One region of the Shewanella sp. NFH-SH190041 genome, then DNA from elsewhere that is predicted to be linked to it. Evidence: predicted binding sites of a transcription regulator. Region 1 holds the regulator's gene; each other region holds the start of a gene.
The links. Region 1 encodes NrdR, which represses ribonucleotide reductase genes. Its sites were predicted from a motif close to AAACACNANATNTNGTGTTT; they were not measured.

Region 1 (5,915 bases):
GCACTATGGTCAGACGGAAACGGTTACCATCAACCTCATTCACCGTCAGACTGACGCCATCAATAGTAATTGAGCCTTTATGGGCGATATAACGGGCCAGCTCTGCCGGTGCTTGTAGCCAAAACTCCACCGCTGCGCCACGGGCGCTGCGCTCAGCCACAGTAGCAATACCGTCAACATGGCCAGACACCATATGGCCGCCTAAACGTGTGGTCGGAGTAACGGCTTTTTCCAAATTCACCCGAGTGCCAACCTGATAACGGTTAAACCCTGTCAATGACACGGTTTCAGCGGACACATCCGCCACATAACCATCTGCCAGACATTCCACCACGGTCAAACACACACCATTAGTGGCAATACTGTCCCCTAAGCGGACATCGCTTAAATCCAATTTACCGCTGGCCACCGTCAGGCGGATATCATCCCCCCGGCGCTGGATTTGGCGCAGTGTACCAACGGCTTCAATAATCCCGGTAAACATAGCTACTCGCTCTTTGTATCCGACGCCCAAACGCGCCGAGGACTCATTTTTTATTACTGTTTCAGCGCCAAAATATAGCGTCGGTCAGGCCCGATATTGCGGGCATCACGCACGGGGCAGTCAATCACATCACTCATGGCGCGATAGGCTGGCAATACCAACATATCCCGGCCCTGATCCCCTAATATTTTCATCGCCTGATACAGCACCAGTTCATCGGCCAGCCCCGCAGCAATAAAGGCACCGGCTAATGTGGCACCGGCTTCCACCAGCACACTGTTTACCCGCTGCCCCAAGTGCTGTAACAATGCCGTTAAATCCACACGCCCGGCCACCGCAGGCAACACCAGTGTTTCTACATGGGCGGGGAATTGTGCCAACTGGGCATCACTGTATGGCCGGGTAGTGACCAGCAGAATCGGCGCGGTGAAGCCAAACAGATTGGTGGCATCTGCCGCTATCAGTCGGGCGCGACTATCCAGTACCACGCGCAGCGGCTGCTGTAGCGTCATGTCATTCAATACGCCAGTGTCACAACAGACACTGTCTAATTGTGCCAAACGCACATTCAGCGTGGGGTTATCTGCCAGCACGGTGTCAATGCCGGTTATCAAAGCACTGTGACGGGCACGCAGGCGCTGCACATCAGCGCGAGCCGCCGGGCCGGTAATCCACTTGGACTCACCGTTACCCAGTGCCGTTTTACCATCTAGACTGGCAGCGACTTTCACCGTGACAAAGGGCAGACCGGTTTCCATGCGGGTCAAAAAGCCCGGATTTAACGCTCTAGACTGGGCTTCCAACAACCCGGCACTGACGTCTATCCCAGCATCACGCAGCATGGCAATGCCCTGCCCGGCGACTTGAGGATTAGGGTCTTTCATCGCCACGACAACCCGACTCACGCCAGCATCAATCAGCCCTTTAGCGCAAGGTGGGGTGCGGCCATAATGACTGCAAGGCTCTAGGGTGACATAGGCTGTCGCCCCCTGCGCCTGCTCACCGGCTTGACGCAAGGCATGCACTTCAGCATGGGGACCACCGGCGCGGATATGAAAGCCTTCACCGATAACGGTGCCATCTTTTACCAGCACACAGCCGACATTGGGATTGGGTGCCGTGGTATAACGGCCACGGCGGGCAAGGGTGATGGCTCTGGCCATCATTTGCATATCAAAAACAGACCACATGGGAAACCCAGATAAATAAAACCGGGCAAAATGCCCGGCTGCAACTTATTTTTGCAGTTTGGCAATGGCCTCGCCAAACTCGGACACATCTTCAAATGCACGGTAAACCGATGCAAAGCGGATATAGGCAACTTTATCCATGTGCATCAACTGCTCCATCATCAGGTTGCCAATCATCTCTGATGGCACTTCCCGCTCACCGGTTGCCCGCAGCAGGGATTTGATTTTGCTCAGCGATTGCTCCAACTGATCCATGGATACGGGCCGTTTTTCCACTGCCCTTAACATACCACCCCGCAGTTTTTCCTCATCAAAAGGCTGCCGGCTGCCATCACGCTTGATCACCCTCGGCATGACCAGCTCCGCCCCTTCAAAGGTAGTGAATCTTTCATGACAGGCGGTACATTCACGGCGTCGACGAACCTGATGGCCTTCGCCAACCAGACGAGAGTCGATCACCTTAGTATCAGTTGCGTTGCAGAACGGGCAGTGCATTAAGCCTCCGGCGGTGCGGTAATTCGGTTTACTCAGATCAAAATGGCCGTCGGATGCACTGCGCACCCGACGGCCATCAAAGTCTATCCTATTTGTGACGACAGGTTAACCGTAAACAGGGAACCTAGCGCACAAATCAAGTACCTGCTGCTTTACTTTCTCAATGTTAGCTTGGTTGTTAACGTCATCTAACACGTCACAGATCCAACCGGTCAGCAATTTGGCTTCTTCTTCCTTAAAACCACGGCGAGTGATCGCTGGGGTGCCGATACGGATCCCTGAGGTCACAAAAGGTGAACGAGGGTCATTCGGTACAGAGTTTTTATTCACGGTAATATTGGCATGCCCCAAAGCCGCATCGGCCTCTTTACCGGTAATGCCTTTATCAATCAAATCCACCAGCATCAGGTGATTTTCAGTGCCACCGGAGACAATCTTGTAACCGCGCTGCAGGAACACCTCAACCATGGCTTTGGCATTGGCGACAACTTGCGCTTGATACGCTTTGAATTCTGGCTCCAGCGCTTCTTTAAAGGCCACGGCTTTACCGGCAATCACGTGCATCAGTGGGCCGCCCTGACCGCCTGGGAATACAGCAGAATTCAGTTTCTTATACAGATCTTCATCATCGGCCGCAGAAAGGATAATGCCGCCACGAGGGCCTGCCAGCGTCTTATGGGTAGTCGAGGTAACCACATGGGCATGTGGTAGCGGATCTGGATAAACGCCCGCAGCCACTAAACCAGCCACATGCGCCATATCCACAAACAGGTAAGCCCCGATTCTATCAGCGATCTCACGCATGCGCGCCCAATCAACCACACCTGAATAGGCTGAGAAGCCACCGATAATCATCTTCGGCTTGTGCTCCAACGCCAAGGTTTCCAGCTCGTCGTAATCAATTTTGCCATTATCATCAATACCGTAAGGTACGATGTTATACAGCTTGCCAGAGAAGTTAACCGATGAACCATGGGTCAGGTGACCACCGTGGGCCAGATTCATGCCCAAAACGGTATCGCCCGGTTGCAACAGCGCCATATACACGGCGGCATTCGCCTGGGAACCGGAATGAGGCTGCACGTTGGCATAAGTGGCACCGAACAGCTGTTTCGCCCGTTCAATGGCCAGGGTTTCTACCCGATCAACATACTCACAGCCGCCGTAATAACGCTTACCTGGATAGCCTTCGGCGTACTTATTGGTCAACTGAGAGCCTTGAGCCTGCATCACCCGCGGACTGGTGTAGTTTTCAGAAGCAATCAGTTCGATATGCTCTTCCTGACGGCGGGTCTCATCCTCGATTGCCGCAAACAGATCTGGATCATAATCCGCGATATTCATGTCTTTTTTCAGCATTGCTCACTCCGGCTGTAAAACTGATGGTTGACGAAACTGCCCCGTAACTCGGTTCCGTTTGATTGCGCCGTATTCTACTCTGCTATTGATCACAATCACAGTCTTGCCCGGGGGGATTTTTGCCCGGCTACGAGGCAATAGCCGAGGTAATTTTCTTTACAAAACCAACGCTTGTTAAGCCAATCGCGCCCTACAGCCCGGTGGGAATATTTTGCCACCGGGCTGTTCGCCCAAGCGTAAACTTTATTTATCAGCGCAAAATACGTGCAAACATGCGCAAATGGCCACTTTTAACCACTTTAGCTGTCGACTTAGTGTTCATCTTCGCCTAACAAAGCCTTGCTATTACAGTACTGACTCTGTGGGGTAGTCGCTGGCAGGGGGGGATGCAATTTAGTAAACTGCGGTCAGTTTTAAACACAGGAAACAATACATGGCTCAGTTTGTTTACAGCATGCTGCGGGTGGGGAAAATCGTGCCACCCAAAAAGCAGATCCTCAAGGACATTTCATTAAGCTTCTTCCCAGGCGCCAAAATCGGTGTACTGGGTCTTAACGGTGCCGGTAAATCAACACTGCTGCGCATTATGGCGGGTATCGATACCGAGATCGAAGGTGAAGCCCGGCCAATGCCCGGCATCAAAATCGGTTACCTGCCCCAGGAGCCGAAACTGGATCCGGAACAGACTGTCCGTGAAGCGATCGAAGAGGCGGTAGCAGAAGCTAAACACGCCCTGACCCGTCTTGATGAAGTGTACGCAGCCTATGCTGAGCCTGATGCCGATTTCGATGCGTTGGCCAAAGAGCAAGGTGAACTGGAAGCCATTATCCAGTCCCATGATGCCCATAACTTGGATAACGCGCTGGAACGGGCGGCCAATGCCCTGCGTCTGCCAGAGTGGGATGCAAAAATTAAGGTTCTGTCCGGGGGTGAGCGCCGCCGGGTGGCCATCTGTCGACTGCTGCTGGAAAAGCCAGACATGCTATTGCTGGACGAACCGACCAACCACTTAGATGCGGAATCTGTGGCTTGGCTGGAGCGCTTCTTAAAAGACTACAGCGGTACTGTCGTTGCTATTACCCACGACCGTTACTTCCTCGACAATGCCGCCGGGTGGATTTTGGAACTTGACCGCGGTGAAGGTATCCCGTGGGAAGGAAACTATTCTTCCTGGCTGGAGCAGAAAGATGCCCGTTTGCAGCAGGAGTCTGCCGCAGAAAGCGCCCGCCAAAAGACCATCGCCAAAGAACTGGAATGGGTGCGTCAGGGGGCCAAGGGCCGTCAGTCCAAGGGTAAGGCGCGGATGAACCGTTTTGAAGAGCTGAACAATAACGATTACCAGCGCCGCAATGAAACCAATGAGCTGTTTATTCCACCCGGGCCACGTCTGGGCGACAAGGTCATTGAAGTACGCAATCTGAGCAAGTCTTATGACGGTCGGGTACTGATTGATGATCTTTCCTTCAGTGTGCCTAAAGGGGCTATTGTTGGCATTATCGGTGCTAATGGTGCCGGTAAATCGACCCTGTTCCGGATGTTGAGCGGGGCAGAAACCCCTGATAGCGGTGACATTGATGTGGGTGAAACCGTACAACTGGCTTCGGTTGAGCAGTTCCGTGATTCCATGAATGATAAAAATACCGTGTGGGAAGAGATCTCCGGCGGTCAGGACATCATGCGCATCCATAATATGGAAATCCCCAGCCGTGCCTATGTAGGTCGTTTTAACTTCCGGGGTGGCGATCAGCAAAAAATCATCGGTCAACTGTCCGGTGGTGAGCGCAACCGTGTTCACCTAGCCAAGCTGCTGCAGGCCGGTGGTAACGTCTTGCTGCTTGACGAACCGACCAACGATTTAGATGTGGAAACCCTGCGGGCCCTGGAAGAAGCCCTGTTGGAATTCCCGGGCTGTGCCATGGTGATCTCCCACGACCGTTGGTTCCTGGACCGTATCTGTACCCATATTCTCGATTACCGAGATGAGGGCAAGGTGAACTTCTACGAAGGTAACTACACAGAATATTCTGCTTGGCTGAAAGACACTTGTGGCACAGATGTGATTGAGCCTCATCGTCTTAAGTACAAACGCATGAGTAAATAATCTCATACCCACTCAATAAAAAGCCGGCCTTGTGCCGGTTTTTTTATTTCTTCTTGAGATCAAAAAGCAATTCTATAGTTAAAAGGATTATAGAAAAGCCGACTAACAGCATTTATGTTTTGAACAGCAAGGATAACTGGGGGTTATCACCATAAGCGATCCCTTTGAGGATATCAGGAAACAACAGGAGTCAGATCATGACAATCGCTCAGATGGGATCCGTTAGAACTGTGGTGTGTTTACTGATATTAACCAGCTCGCTTTTCGGCTGTGGTGGCGGTGATGG
Region 2 (5,915 bases), 390 kb from region 1:
AACCACAGGACGGATAAACCCAATTGTATCGATTGCTAACGAGATCAAAAAAGGGGCCGAAGCCCCTTTGAACTGACGCTGCAAATTGCAGGCAGAAATACAAACTAATGATTACTATTCAATCAATTAAAATGCTTTTGGTGCAAAACCGGTGACTTTTTCTAGCCCCATTTGACGGCCCTGTTTGGTCATTGGGTGTACCACAACTAAACCCTTAACAGTTTTTTTCAGCTGGCCCATATCCGCTTGTTCAGCTTTGGTCAGTTCACGTTTGAACATGCTGGACAATTGGTAGCCTTCTTTATCGAGCAAACGGGTTTGCTGCCCTTTAATACTGTCAATCCGCTTGGTAATCGCGGCAATTTCGCGTTTGAACTGCATCATAATAGCAGCATCACCACGCTGCTCCGCACCCGCTAATTTGCGGCGATACTTATCCAGCTTGTCATGCAGCTGCTGCAGTTCCTGTTTTAAATTCATTAATAAACCTCTTTATGCCTGACGGCGAATCGCGCCATTATATCAGCATATGCCGATTACTGCCCGCTATCCTCAGTCAGGGTTTTCAGCTCAATAATGCGCTGATTACTGCTGCCTCGGAAATACAGGGAAGGGTCGTGCAATGATTGCTCAAATTTGCCATCCACTAGCACATCCACTAATGCAATCACTTGCTGCTGAGCAGGCGTCAAATTTTCTAATGTGTAGCCAGTCCACATCCAGACATCTTTGCCAGGACATTCGGCCCGCACTCGCGTAAGCAGTGCCAAGATCGCATCTAGATTACCGTGAAACAGAGGATCACCGCCGGACAAAGACAGTCCCCGGCGCTTAACCCGGGTATCGTTGAGATCACGGATAATAATATCCGCCATCGCCTCATCAAACAGATGACCTGAGCGGGGATCCCAAGTGCTCTGGTTATAACAGCCACGGCACTGGTGTTCACAGCCGGACACAAATAGAGTTGCCCGGGTACCCGGCCCATTGACCACGTCAATGGGATAATACTGATGGTAATTCATGTTATTTTCCTCTCCGGCAAAAAAGGCGCCCTAGGCGCCTTTTTGTCTCCACAGCCAGTGATTACAGGTGCTTAACCCGGCGCTTCACTTCTTCCTGCTTGCCGTGGTTGAACGGACGAGCATCAGGGCTGCCCAGATAACCACACACACGGCGGGTCACAGAGACTCGGCTTGGCTCATGGTTACCACACTTAGGGCAAGTAAAGCCTTTGCTGGTACAGCTGAATTCACCGGTGAAACCACAGTCATAACACTCATCAATTGGGGTGTTAGTCCCGTAGTAAGGTACGCGGCTATAGCTGTAATCCCACACATCTTCCAATGCTTCAACATTGTGCTGCATGTTAGGGTATTCGCCGTAACAGATAAAACCGCCATTGGCCAGCTCAGGATAAGGCTGTTCAAAGTCCAGCTTATCATAAGGGTTCACCTGCTTTTCCACATCCAGGTGGAAACTGTTGGTGTAGTAACCTTTATCTGTCACGCCATCAACCAGACCAAATTCTTTGGCATCCAGCTTAGCAAAACGGCTACACAGACTCTCACTTGGGGTGCTGTACAAGCTAAAGCCATAGCCGGTCTCTTCTTTCCATGCGTCAGTCGCTGCTTTCAGGCGGGCAACAATGGCAACCGCTTTTTCACGCAGTACATCACTGTCAAATACATGGGTCTCAGTGCCATACAAGGCATTGATGGTTTCATGCAGACCGATATAACCCAGGCTGATAGAGGCACGGCCATTTTTGAAGATCTCAGACACTTCATCATCTGGCTGTAGACGTACACCACAGGCGCCTTCCATATACAAAATTGGCGCGACGCGAGCTTTAACGCCTTTCAGACGCTCAATACGGGTATCCAACGCTTTGCGAGCCATGGCCAGACGCTCATCCAGAATACGGAAGAACTCTGCTTCATCATGTTTGGCTTCCAGCGCAATACGTGGCAGGTTCAAGCTCACCACACCAAGGTTGTTACGGCCTTCATGGATCAGCTCACCATTTTCCTCGTAAGTACCCAAGAAACTGCGGCAACCCATTGGGGTTTTGAATGACCCGGTTACGCGCTCAACCTGCTCATAGTTCAGGATATCCGGGTACATACGCATGGTGGCACATTCAAGCGCCAACTGCTTGATATCATAGTTGCAGTCACCTTGCTTATGGTTGATGCCATCTCGAATGGCAAATACCAGTTTCGGGAATACTGCGGTTTTACGATTCTTACCCAGACCGCCAATACGCACTTTCATCATAGATTGCTGGATCAGACGAGATTCCCAGCTGGTCCCCAGGCCAAAGCCGAAGGTCACAAAAGGCGTCTGGCCATTGGCGGTATGCAGCGTATTGACTTCATATTCCAGTGACTGGAACGCGTCATAACACTCTTTTTCTGTCTGTGCTTTAGCAAAAGCCTGCGCATCTGCAATCTGCCATTCCTGACCAATTTTCAGATGCTTGTCGTAGCTTTTCTTCACAAAAGGTGCCAGCACTTCATCAATACGGTTGATGGTCGTGCCGCCATAAATATGGCTGGCAACCTGAGCAATAATTTGCGCGGTTACTGCGGTGGCAGTCGAGATGGATTTTGGCGTTTCAATCTCTGCGTTGCCCATCTTAAAACCCTGAGTCAACATGCCGCCAAGATCAATCAGCATACAGTTGAACATCGGGAAGAAAGGTGAGTAATCCAGATCATGATAATGGATTTCACCCCGTTCATGGGCATGTACCACATCTTTTGGCAGAATGTGGCACTTGGCATAATGCTTGGCAACAATACCGGCTAACAGATCACGCTGAGTCGGGATCACTTTGGAATCTTTGTTGGCGTTTTCATTGAGGATAGAGGCATCGCTCTGCTCAACCAAACCACGGATTTCCAAGTTCAGACGGCTACTTGCTTCACGACGGACATCCCGATCGTGACGATATTCGATATAGTGTCGAGCCACCTGCTTATAGGGGCCTTCCATCAGCTGGTTTTCCACCAGATCCTGCAGATTGTGGATCTCAACTTCATCACGCTGTGTTACAGCCTGACTTACGTTGTCAGCCACCATTTGTGCATACTCAACGTCTTCGATCCCTGCTGATTTTGCGGCAGCAATTACCGCGTCCCGAATCCTGGTACCGTCAAATGGGGTACGGAAACCGTCCCGCTTAATCACAACTGGCATGGTGTAAATTTTCTCCAACCTATGGTCAGAACATCACACTATATATAGTGCTTAAATTCCAACCTGACACAAGATGTTGCGTATTAGGCGACAACCGTCACAGAAATACTTTGATCTGGATCAAGTTTTTTTCGGGACAGAACAAAGCATGAGTGATTAGTGTCTACCGTTCCATAAATTGAAAACAAGCCCCTTGACCAAGGCCATTTTCGGCGCTAGTCCAGCAGGAAATGCTAAGGTAATTCAAAAGTAAAACCGGCAAATTTCTGCCAATTTATGCGGTAAAAAACTTGACACTGAATGGGACTGAGATCACAAGTGAGTCAGCACTTAGTTGCACCCAGTTACTGGCATAAAATACGTCGTTTTGCGTAACCGGGTGTTGTGGTCAGGAGAAGATTGTTAGCACACTGACGCGATGTTAACGATTGAGTACAGCTTCAATTTGGTGTCTTGCCTGCAATACGGCTTGAGCGCCAGCATCAATTGCTTCGGCGGCGCGATGAAATTCCATCATACCGATATCCCCGACTTGAGGCACAATACACACATCCGGTGGATCCCCCATCAACCGAGCCCGTTTATGGCGTTGCTCTAAAATATCCATGGATTGGGACATCACGGCTAACATGCCGGGATCATGGCGCGAACGACTGCCAAAAATATCGCTTAGCCCAGTAATATATTCCCGCCCCCGGGCAAGCAAATCCATAAATCCCGTTGCTTTATGGGCATCGGCCTCCACCTGCTCAGACATGGACGGTGACTCACTGACTAATTGCACTGGAACGGCTTGAATGCGTCGGCGCCGATCGCCACTTAAATCCACCGCAATTACCACATCAACCCCCATGGCTTTAGCCACCGATACCGGAACAGGATTAACCACCGCCCCATCCACTAACCAGCGGTCACCTTGCTGTACTGGTGACAGTATTCCCGGAATAGAGCACGATGCCCGCACCGCGTGGCGTAATTCCCCTTTAGTCAGCCAGATTTCCTGGCCGGAGTAGAGATCCGTTGCCACGGCGGTAAATGGCCGGTTCATTTGCTCGATTTTTAAATCCCCGATATAGCTTTCCAATGCATTAAATACTCGCTCACCACCAATCAAACCACTGCGGCGCCAGCTCAAATCCATTAACCCCAGCACATCCCAATGGGAAAAACCTGTCACCCACTGTTCTAACTCCGCTAGATGACCATTGGCATAAGCCGCCCCCACCAAGGCGCCAATTGAGCACCCCGCCACTTTATCTGGGTAAATATCCAATTGGGCCAAACCGTTAAGCACACCAATATGAGCCCAGCCTTTAGCAGCACCACTGCCTAATGCCACACCTATGGTTAACTTCTGCTCTGTGCCCACTGTTTGTCTCCCGTTTTGCTATCAGACGTCCATGTATACCACAGCCTTGGCAGAAGGACTATGCCGCTTGCCGAAGCGGTAAATTTAGCCCAGTCCAGCCATAGCCCAGCGGGGAAAACGCGCTATAATAGCGGGTCAATTTTTTCAGGAGTACACCTTTGCAATTTACCGATTTCTCCCTGGACAAGCGTCTGCAGGCCAGCCTTAACCATATGGGTATTAGCACCCCAACCCCAATCCAGGAGCAGGCGATTCCGGTAGCCCTGAGCGGCCGAGACTTGATGGCATCGTCCAAAACCGGGTCCGGCAAAACCTTGGCATTTCTGCTGCCAGCTATGCAAAGAGTGATTTCCACCAAAGCCTTATCGAAAAAAGATCCCCGGGTATTGATCCTGCTGCCAACCCGAGAACTGGCACATCAGGTCTACAGCCAGCTGCGATTACTGATCGCGAACACCCAGTACCGCGCGGTGTCCATTCTTGGCGGAGAAAACTTCAATGATCAGGCCAAAGCCTTAGCCAAAGACCCACACTTTATTGTCGGTACGCCAGGGCGTATTACCGATCATCTGTTTCAACATCACCTGTATCTGAACGGACTGGAACTGCTGATCCTTGATGAAGCTGACCGCATGTTAGATTTGGGCTTTGCCCCTCAGCTTAAAGCCATCCATGAAGCGGCTGATCATCGTCGCCGCCAGACATTGATGTTCTCAGCCACCTTGGATCATGATGAAGTCAATGATATTGCGGCACAATTGCTGAAGCAGCCGGAACACATTGCTATCGGAGCCAGTCATACTGAGCACGCTGATATTACCCAACGTATTTTCCTGTGCGATAACCTGACTCATAAAGAGGCGATACTGCAGCAATTGCTGCAAACCGAGCAACATAAACAGGTCATTATTTTCACCGCAACCCGTGGTGATACCGACCGGCTGGCGACATTATTGGCCGAACAAGGGTTCAGCACCGCAGCGTTAAGCGGCGAGCTGAAACAAAGCGCCCGTAACCAAATCATGGATAGCTTCAGCCGTGGTCAGCAGCAAATTCTGGTCACCACAGATGTGGCAAGTCGAGGACTGGATCTGGTTAACGTCTCTTTGGTCGTCAACTTTGATATGCCCAAGTATGCTGAAGAATATGTTCACCGTATCGGCCGTACCGGCCGCGCAGGCGCGAAAGGTGATGCCATATCCTTGGTAGGACCAAAAGACTGGGTGAACTTTAAAAAAGTGCAGGTGTTTTTACGTAAAACATTTGAATTCAGTGCATTAGAAGGATTAGCGCCCAAATTTAGCGGCCTGAAAGATGCGCCGAAGAAAAAGAGCCCGGTTAA
Region 3 (5,915 bases), 1.5 Mb from region 1:
TAATGTCCGGGTTTAGCTAAATTAAAATCAATAACAGGTTAATCCATGGAACAGCATCAAAATGTCGACCCCAGTGAAATCGCCAAATTTGAAAAAATGGCTGCCAGCTGGTGGGATCCCAACGGTGAATTCAAGCCCCTGCATCAACTCAACCCGCTGCGGCTCAATTATATTGACGATCATGCCGGTGGCATCTTCGGTAAAGCCGTGTTGGATGTCGGCTGCGGCGGCGGTATTTTATCTGAGAGTATGGCGCGTCTTGGGGCCAGGGTAACCGGTTTAGATATGGGACAAGAGCCCTTGGAAGTGGCCAAGCTCCATGCACTGGAAACCGGCGTATTGATTGATTACTGCCGCGATACCGCAGAGCAGCATAGCCATGACCATCAGGCGCACTATGACGTTGTCACCTGTATGGAAATGCTTGAGCATGTCCCAGATCCTCAATCAGTCATCCAAGCCTGCTGTGAGATGGTCAAGCCCGGCGGTTGGGTATTTTTCTCTACCATCAACCGTAATCTGCGCTCTTATGTGGAAACCATTATCGGAGCTGAATATCTATTAAAGATGCTCCCGATCGGGACCCATGATCACGGTAAATTTATCAGGCCCTCTGAGCTGATGGCGATGGTGGACAATACTGAACTGTTAAATCGAGATGCGGCGGGGATCACCTACAACCCCCTCACGGGTTTGTTTAAATATACCGCCTGCGTGGATGTCAATTATATGATTGCCACCCAAAGAGCCGAGTAAGCTTAACAAAGCCTAGATATTGGAATTGGATATGCCTGTTGACACACGAATGCTCACCATTCATTGCGCGTCATTCATGCAGTGCATGTGTAAGAGCATCGAGGCACAAAGTGATTGTTGCTAATACTGTGACTACAGGCATATCTGTCATATACCAAGCGGGATAAATCAGTGACCCAACACCAGACATCTAAAACAGCGTCAGCGCCCCAGCCCTCACCGTCATCCTTAACGCTGCCGATTCAGGCCGTCCTCTTTGATTTAGACGGCACTTTAGTAGACACCGCGCCGGATTTAATTGCCGCGCTTGATTGTGCCCTGCAAGAAGCGGGACTCCCTTGCTGTAATGCCAAGCTCATGCGACCAGCAGCCTCCCATGGCAGCTTGGCCATGGTGCAAGCTGCCTGCCCGGATATGCCAGCGGCGACTCAACAGGCGTTACAACAACGGATGCTGCACTGGTATAACACGGTCAATGGCCAACATGCGCAGTTGTTTGCAGGCATGGAGACATTACTGACGTTTTTGCGCTCTCGTCAGATCCCTATTGGGGTGATTACCAATAAGCCGGCCCGCTTTACCCGCCCCCTCTTACAACGGATGGGGCTATTGCCATTGATGCAGTGCGTAATAAGTGGTGATAGCTGCACCCGCAATAAACCGGACCGCGCCCCGATGTTATTGGCGGCGCAGCAGTGTAATATGGCCCCGCAGTCAGTGCTGTATCTGGGGGATGCCGAGCGTGATCTGCTGGCCGCTCAGGCGGTGGGCATGCAAGGCGGCGTGGCACACTGGGGCTATATCGGCCCGCAGGATCACCCCGAAAACTGGCCATCAACCATCATGTTGGCTAATCCAGCGCAACTGACTTTACTGCTTTAAAGCAAATGTAAAGCAGTAAATCGTCCGATTAATCCGGTTGGTTGTTATTTTTGCAATCGAACTGACAAAATGCGGCAGCTGAAAAATCAGCCTAATGGCTGAAGTGCTTTGCAAATTCAGCTCTGGGGGTTAGCTGCCGCTAACTGCGCTGATTATCCTCATGATACTCACAGATTATCCCCACAAACGCATCTTGCAAATCAGCCAATACCTCACTATCTTGTATCTGAAATCCAAAAACACACCATATATTGTGTTTCAGCCTAAATAAGCACAAATTTCAGCCTCACGGACAACAGATAAAAATCAGCTAAAAGTGATCTGAAATACCCCTGTTGCAGCAGATTTTACAACAGCGCCGGGCTAAAACAGAAAAATATAGGGTAAACCGCCATTTTTACAGATATTTTCAAGGCCAATCTTCAATGAATAGCAATATGACAGTGACCAAACGTAGTGGTGAACGGGAAAACATTGACCTGGACAAAATCCACCGTGTCATTACTTGGGCAGCCGAGGGGTTGGACAAGGTTTCCGTCTCGGAAGTGGAGCTGCGCTCTCACCTGCAATTCTATGATGGCATTCCCACTGAAGCGATTCATGAAACCATTATCAAAGCCGCCGCAGATCTGATCTCGCCAGAGTCACCGGACTATCAGTTCTTGGCCGCCCGACTGGCAGTATTCCACCTGCGTAAAAAAGCCTATGGCCGTTTTGAGCCACCAGCACTGTATGACCATATCACTCGCCTGGTGGATCTGGGCAAATATGACCGCCACCTGCTGGAAGATTACAGCAAAGAAGAGTTAGATATTCTCGACAGCTATGTGGATCACTGGCGCGATATGACGTTCTCATATGCGGCGGTAAAACAGCTGGAAGGCAAATACTTGGTGCAGAACCGGGTGAGCGGAGAAGTGTATGAGAGCGCGCAGTTCCTCTACATTCTGGTTGCAGCTTGCCTATTTGCCCGTTACCCACGTGAAACCCGGCTGCAATACATCAAAGATTTCTATGATGCGGTGTCTACCTTTAAGATTTCGCTGCCCACTCCCATTATGTCGGGTGTGCGGACGCCTACCCGTCAGTTCAGCTCCTGCGTGCTGATCGAGTGCGGTGACAGCTTAGACTCCATCAATGCGACCGCCTCCTCCATCGTTAAATATGTCAGCCAGCGTGCAGGCATTGGTATCAATGCTGGCCGTATTCGCGCGCTGGGCAGCCCAATCCGTGGCGGTGAAGCCTTCCATACTGGTTGCTTGCCGTTTTATAAATATTTCCAGACCGCAGTGAAGTCATGCTCCCAAGGTGGCGTGCGCGGTGGGGCCGCTACACTGTTCTACCCTATTTGGCATTTAGAAGTGGAATCCCTGCTGGTACTGAAAAATAACCGCGGGGTGGAAGATAACCGTATCCGCCATTTGGATTACGGCGTACAGCTCAACAAGCTGATGTACACCCGACTGATCAAAGGTGGCAATATTACCCTGTTCAGCCCATCGGATGTACCCGGTCTCTATGATGCCTTCTTTGAAGATCAGGATGAATTTGAACGCCTGTACCTACAGTACGAGCAAGATGACAGTATCCGTAAAAAGGCAGTGAGAGCATCAGAGCTCTTTTCACTGCTGATGCAGGAGCGCGCCTCCACCGGTCGTATTTATATCCAGAATGTGGATCACTGTAATACCCATAGCCCGTTTGATGCCAAGGTTGCGCCAATCCGCCAGTCTAACCTGTGCTTGGAAATTGCATTGCCAACCAAACCACTCAATGCCGTGGATGACGCTGAAGGGGAAATTGCCCTTTGTACACTGTCGGCGCTGAACCTGGGCGCAATTGATAACTTAGCTGAGCTTGAGCATTTAGCCGACCTCGCCGTACGGGCATTAGATAGCCTGCTGGATTATCAGGACTACCCGATTAAAGCGGCGCAAAATGCATCGATGAATCGTCGCACCTTAGGTATTGGCGTGATCAACTTTGCCAATTATCTGGCCAAACACGGCGTGAAGTACTCAGATGGCAGCGCTAACAACCTGACCCATAAAACCTTTGAAGCCATGCAGTATTACCTGCTGCAAGCGTCAATGAAGCTGGCCCGGGAGCAAGGTGCCTGCCCATCCTTTGCTGATACCAACTATGCCAAAGGGATCTTGCCCATTGATACCTATAAGCGTGAACTGGACAAGATCACCAATGAGCCGCTGCATCTGGATTGGGAAGGGCTACGCCAGGATATCGTGCGTCACGGCCTGCGTAATTCAACTCTGTCAGCACTGATGCCATCAGAGACCTCATCGCAGATCTCCAATGCCACCAATGGTATTGAGCCACCACGCGGGCTTATCAGTGTGAAAGCCAGTAAAGATGGCCAACTGAAACAGGTGGTACCGGATTTTGACGAGCTGAAACACAATTATGAGCTGCTGTGGCAGATGCCGAATAATGAAGGCTATCTGCAGCTGGTGGGAATTATGCAGAAATTTATCGATCAGGCGATTTCAGCAAATACCAATTATGATCCAGCCCGCTTCCCCGGACATAAAGTGCCTATGCAGCAGTTGCTTAAAGATCTGCTGACGGCGTATAAATTAGGGGTTAAGACCCTTTACTACCATAACACCCGGGATGGCGCATCAGATCACTATGATGAACTGACGGCCATAGAGCAGGAAGACGATGGCTGCGCAGGCGGGGCCTGTAAGATCTAAACCGTTTTAGTGTTATACCCTGGGGCCGAACAGGCCCCTTTGTCAGGAACAGAGCAATATGGCTTATTCAACCTTTTGTCACACCCCTAATGACCCGACTAAAGAGCCGATGTTTTTCGGTCAGCCGGTCAACGTTGCCCGCTATGATCAACAAAAATACGAAGTTTTTGAAAAGCTGATTGAAAAGCAGCTGTCTTTTTTCTGGCGGCCAGAAGAGGTGGATGTCAGCCGTGACAAAATTGATTACGGCAAACTGCCGGATCACGAACAGCATATCTTTATCTCCAACCTGAAGTACCAGACTCTGCTGGACTCCATTCAGGGCCGCAGCCCCAATGTAGCATTTTTGCCACTGGTCTCGTTGCCGGAATTAGAAACCTGGATTGAGACCTGGTCATTTTCAGAAACCATTCACTCCCGCTCTTATACCCATATCATCCGTAATATCGTCAATGACCCGGGTAAAGTGTTCGACGATATCGTGGTTAACAAAGAGATCCTGAAGCGGGCAGAAGATATTTCCGTTTACTATGACGAGCTGATCCGCCTCACCCAGGTATATGAACTGCACGGCGAAGGCACCCACACCACAACCACAGGTGAAGTCACTGTTTCACTGCGTGAGCTGAAAAAGCGGCTTTACCTGTGCATGATGTCTGTGAATGCCTTGGAAGCCATTCGCTTTTATGTCAGCTTTGCCTGCTCTTTTGCCTTTGCTGAGCGCAAAGTCATGGAAGGTAACGCCAAAATTATCCGTCTGATCGCTCGGGATGAAGCACTGCACCTTAATGGCACCCAGCATATGATCAACCTGATGCAAGCGGGTAAAGATGATCCTGAAATGGCTGAAATTGCCCGGGAATGTCACCAAGAAGCCTATGAGCTGTTTGTGCGGGCAGCCGAGCAGGAAAAAGCTTGGGCTCACTACCTGTTTAAAGATGGCTCCATGATCGGTCTTAATGAGCAGATCCTGTGTCAGTATGTGGAATACATTACTAACCAGCGCATGAAGGCGGTTCATCTGCCACTGCCCTATGCCGAAATCAACAATCCACTGCCTTGGATGAAAAACTGGCTGGAGAGTGATTCAGTACAGGTGGCACCACAGGAAGTGGAAGTCTCCTCTTATTTAGTAGGCCAGATTGATTCGGCCATTGATGAAAACGAATTTTTGGATTTCGATCTCTAAGCTTGACGCCAGCGCGCAATTCGCTGATATTCGCCCCACTGACTTCAACTCAGCTGGGGCGTAATTTCCCCCGGTATTGTCAGTCACAATCCGGCTGCTCAAGCAAGCACAGAAAGCCAACACACATAAAGAGCAAAATATGGCGAACCCTTGGGGCTGGGATACAAGGTTAACGTCATCGCTTTAAGGCAAGAGTTTTAAGATAATTTTGCGTTATTTTGGGTAAGTAAGATGGTATTTAAAAAAGCGCCTATCGTCAGTTGCGGTAACCAACCTGTGTTACTGTTCCAAGAGCCGCACCGCACACTACTCAGTGCTCTAGAAGCCAAAAAAGTCCGTATCTTTTCTGAATGCCGCAGTGGATTTTGCGGCGC

Region 2: a site for NrdR is predicted at 3,238-3,257, ahead of nrdD (anaerobic ribonucleoside-triphosphate reductase). Genes of this name have one in related genera too.
Region 3: a site for NrdR is predicted at 1,878-1,897, ahead of nrdA (class 1a ribonucleoside-diphosphate reductase subunit alpha). Genes of this name have one in related genera too.

The regions. Positions count from the first base shown of each region.
Region 1 is NZ_AP026070.1:3,390,948-3,396,862, forward strand. It holds gene NFHSH190041_RS15085 (riboflavin synthase) at 1-484, opposite strand, end outside; gene ribD (bifunctional diaminohydroxyphosphoribosylaminopyrimidine deaminase/5-amino-6-(5-phosphoribosylamino)uracil reductase RibD) at 538-1,674, opposite strand; gene nrdR (transcriptional regulator NrdR) at 1,720-2,169, opposite strand; gene glyA (serine hydroxymethyltransferase) at 2,275-3,528, opposite strand; gene ettA (energy-dependent translational throttle protein EttA) at 3,962-5,629, shown strand; gene NFHSH190041_RS15110 (DUF1800 family protein) at 5,827-5,915, shown strand, end outside.
Region 2 is NZ_AP026070.1:2,999,853-3,005,767, forward strand. It holds gene NFHSH190041_RS13285 (YibL family ribosome-associated protein) at 127-480, opposite strand; gene nrdG (anaerobic ribonucleoside-triphosphate reductase-activating protein) at 537-1,025, opposite strand; gene nrdD (anaerobic ribonucleoside-triphosphate reductase) at 1,087-3,204, opposite strand; gene rssA (patatin-like phospholipase RssA) at 3,626-4,573, opposite strand; gene NFHSH190041_RS13305 (DEAD/DEAH box helicase) at 4,732-5,915, shown strand, end outside.
Region 3 is NZ_AP026070.1:1,916,126-1,922,040, reverse strand. It holds gene ubiG (bifunctional 2-polyprenyl-6-hydroxyphenol methylase/3-demethylubiquinol 3-O-methyltransferase UbiG) at 46-756, shown strand; gene NFHSH190041_RS08445 (HAD family hydrolase) at 991-1,638, shown strand; gene nrdA (class 1a ribonucleoside-diphosphate reductase subunit alpha) at 2,064-4,352, shown strand; gene nrdB (class Ia ribonucleoside-diphosphate reductase subunit beta) at 4,411-5,541, shown strand; gene yfaE (class I ribonucleotide reductase maintenance protein YfaE) at 5,773-5,915, shown strand, end outside.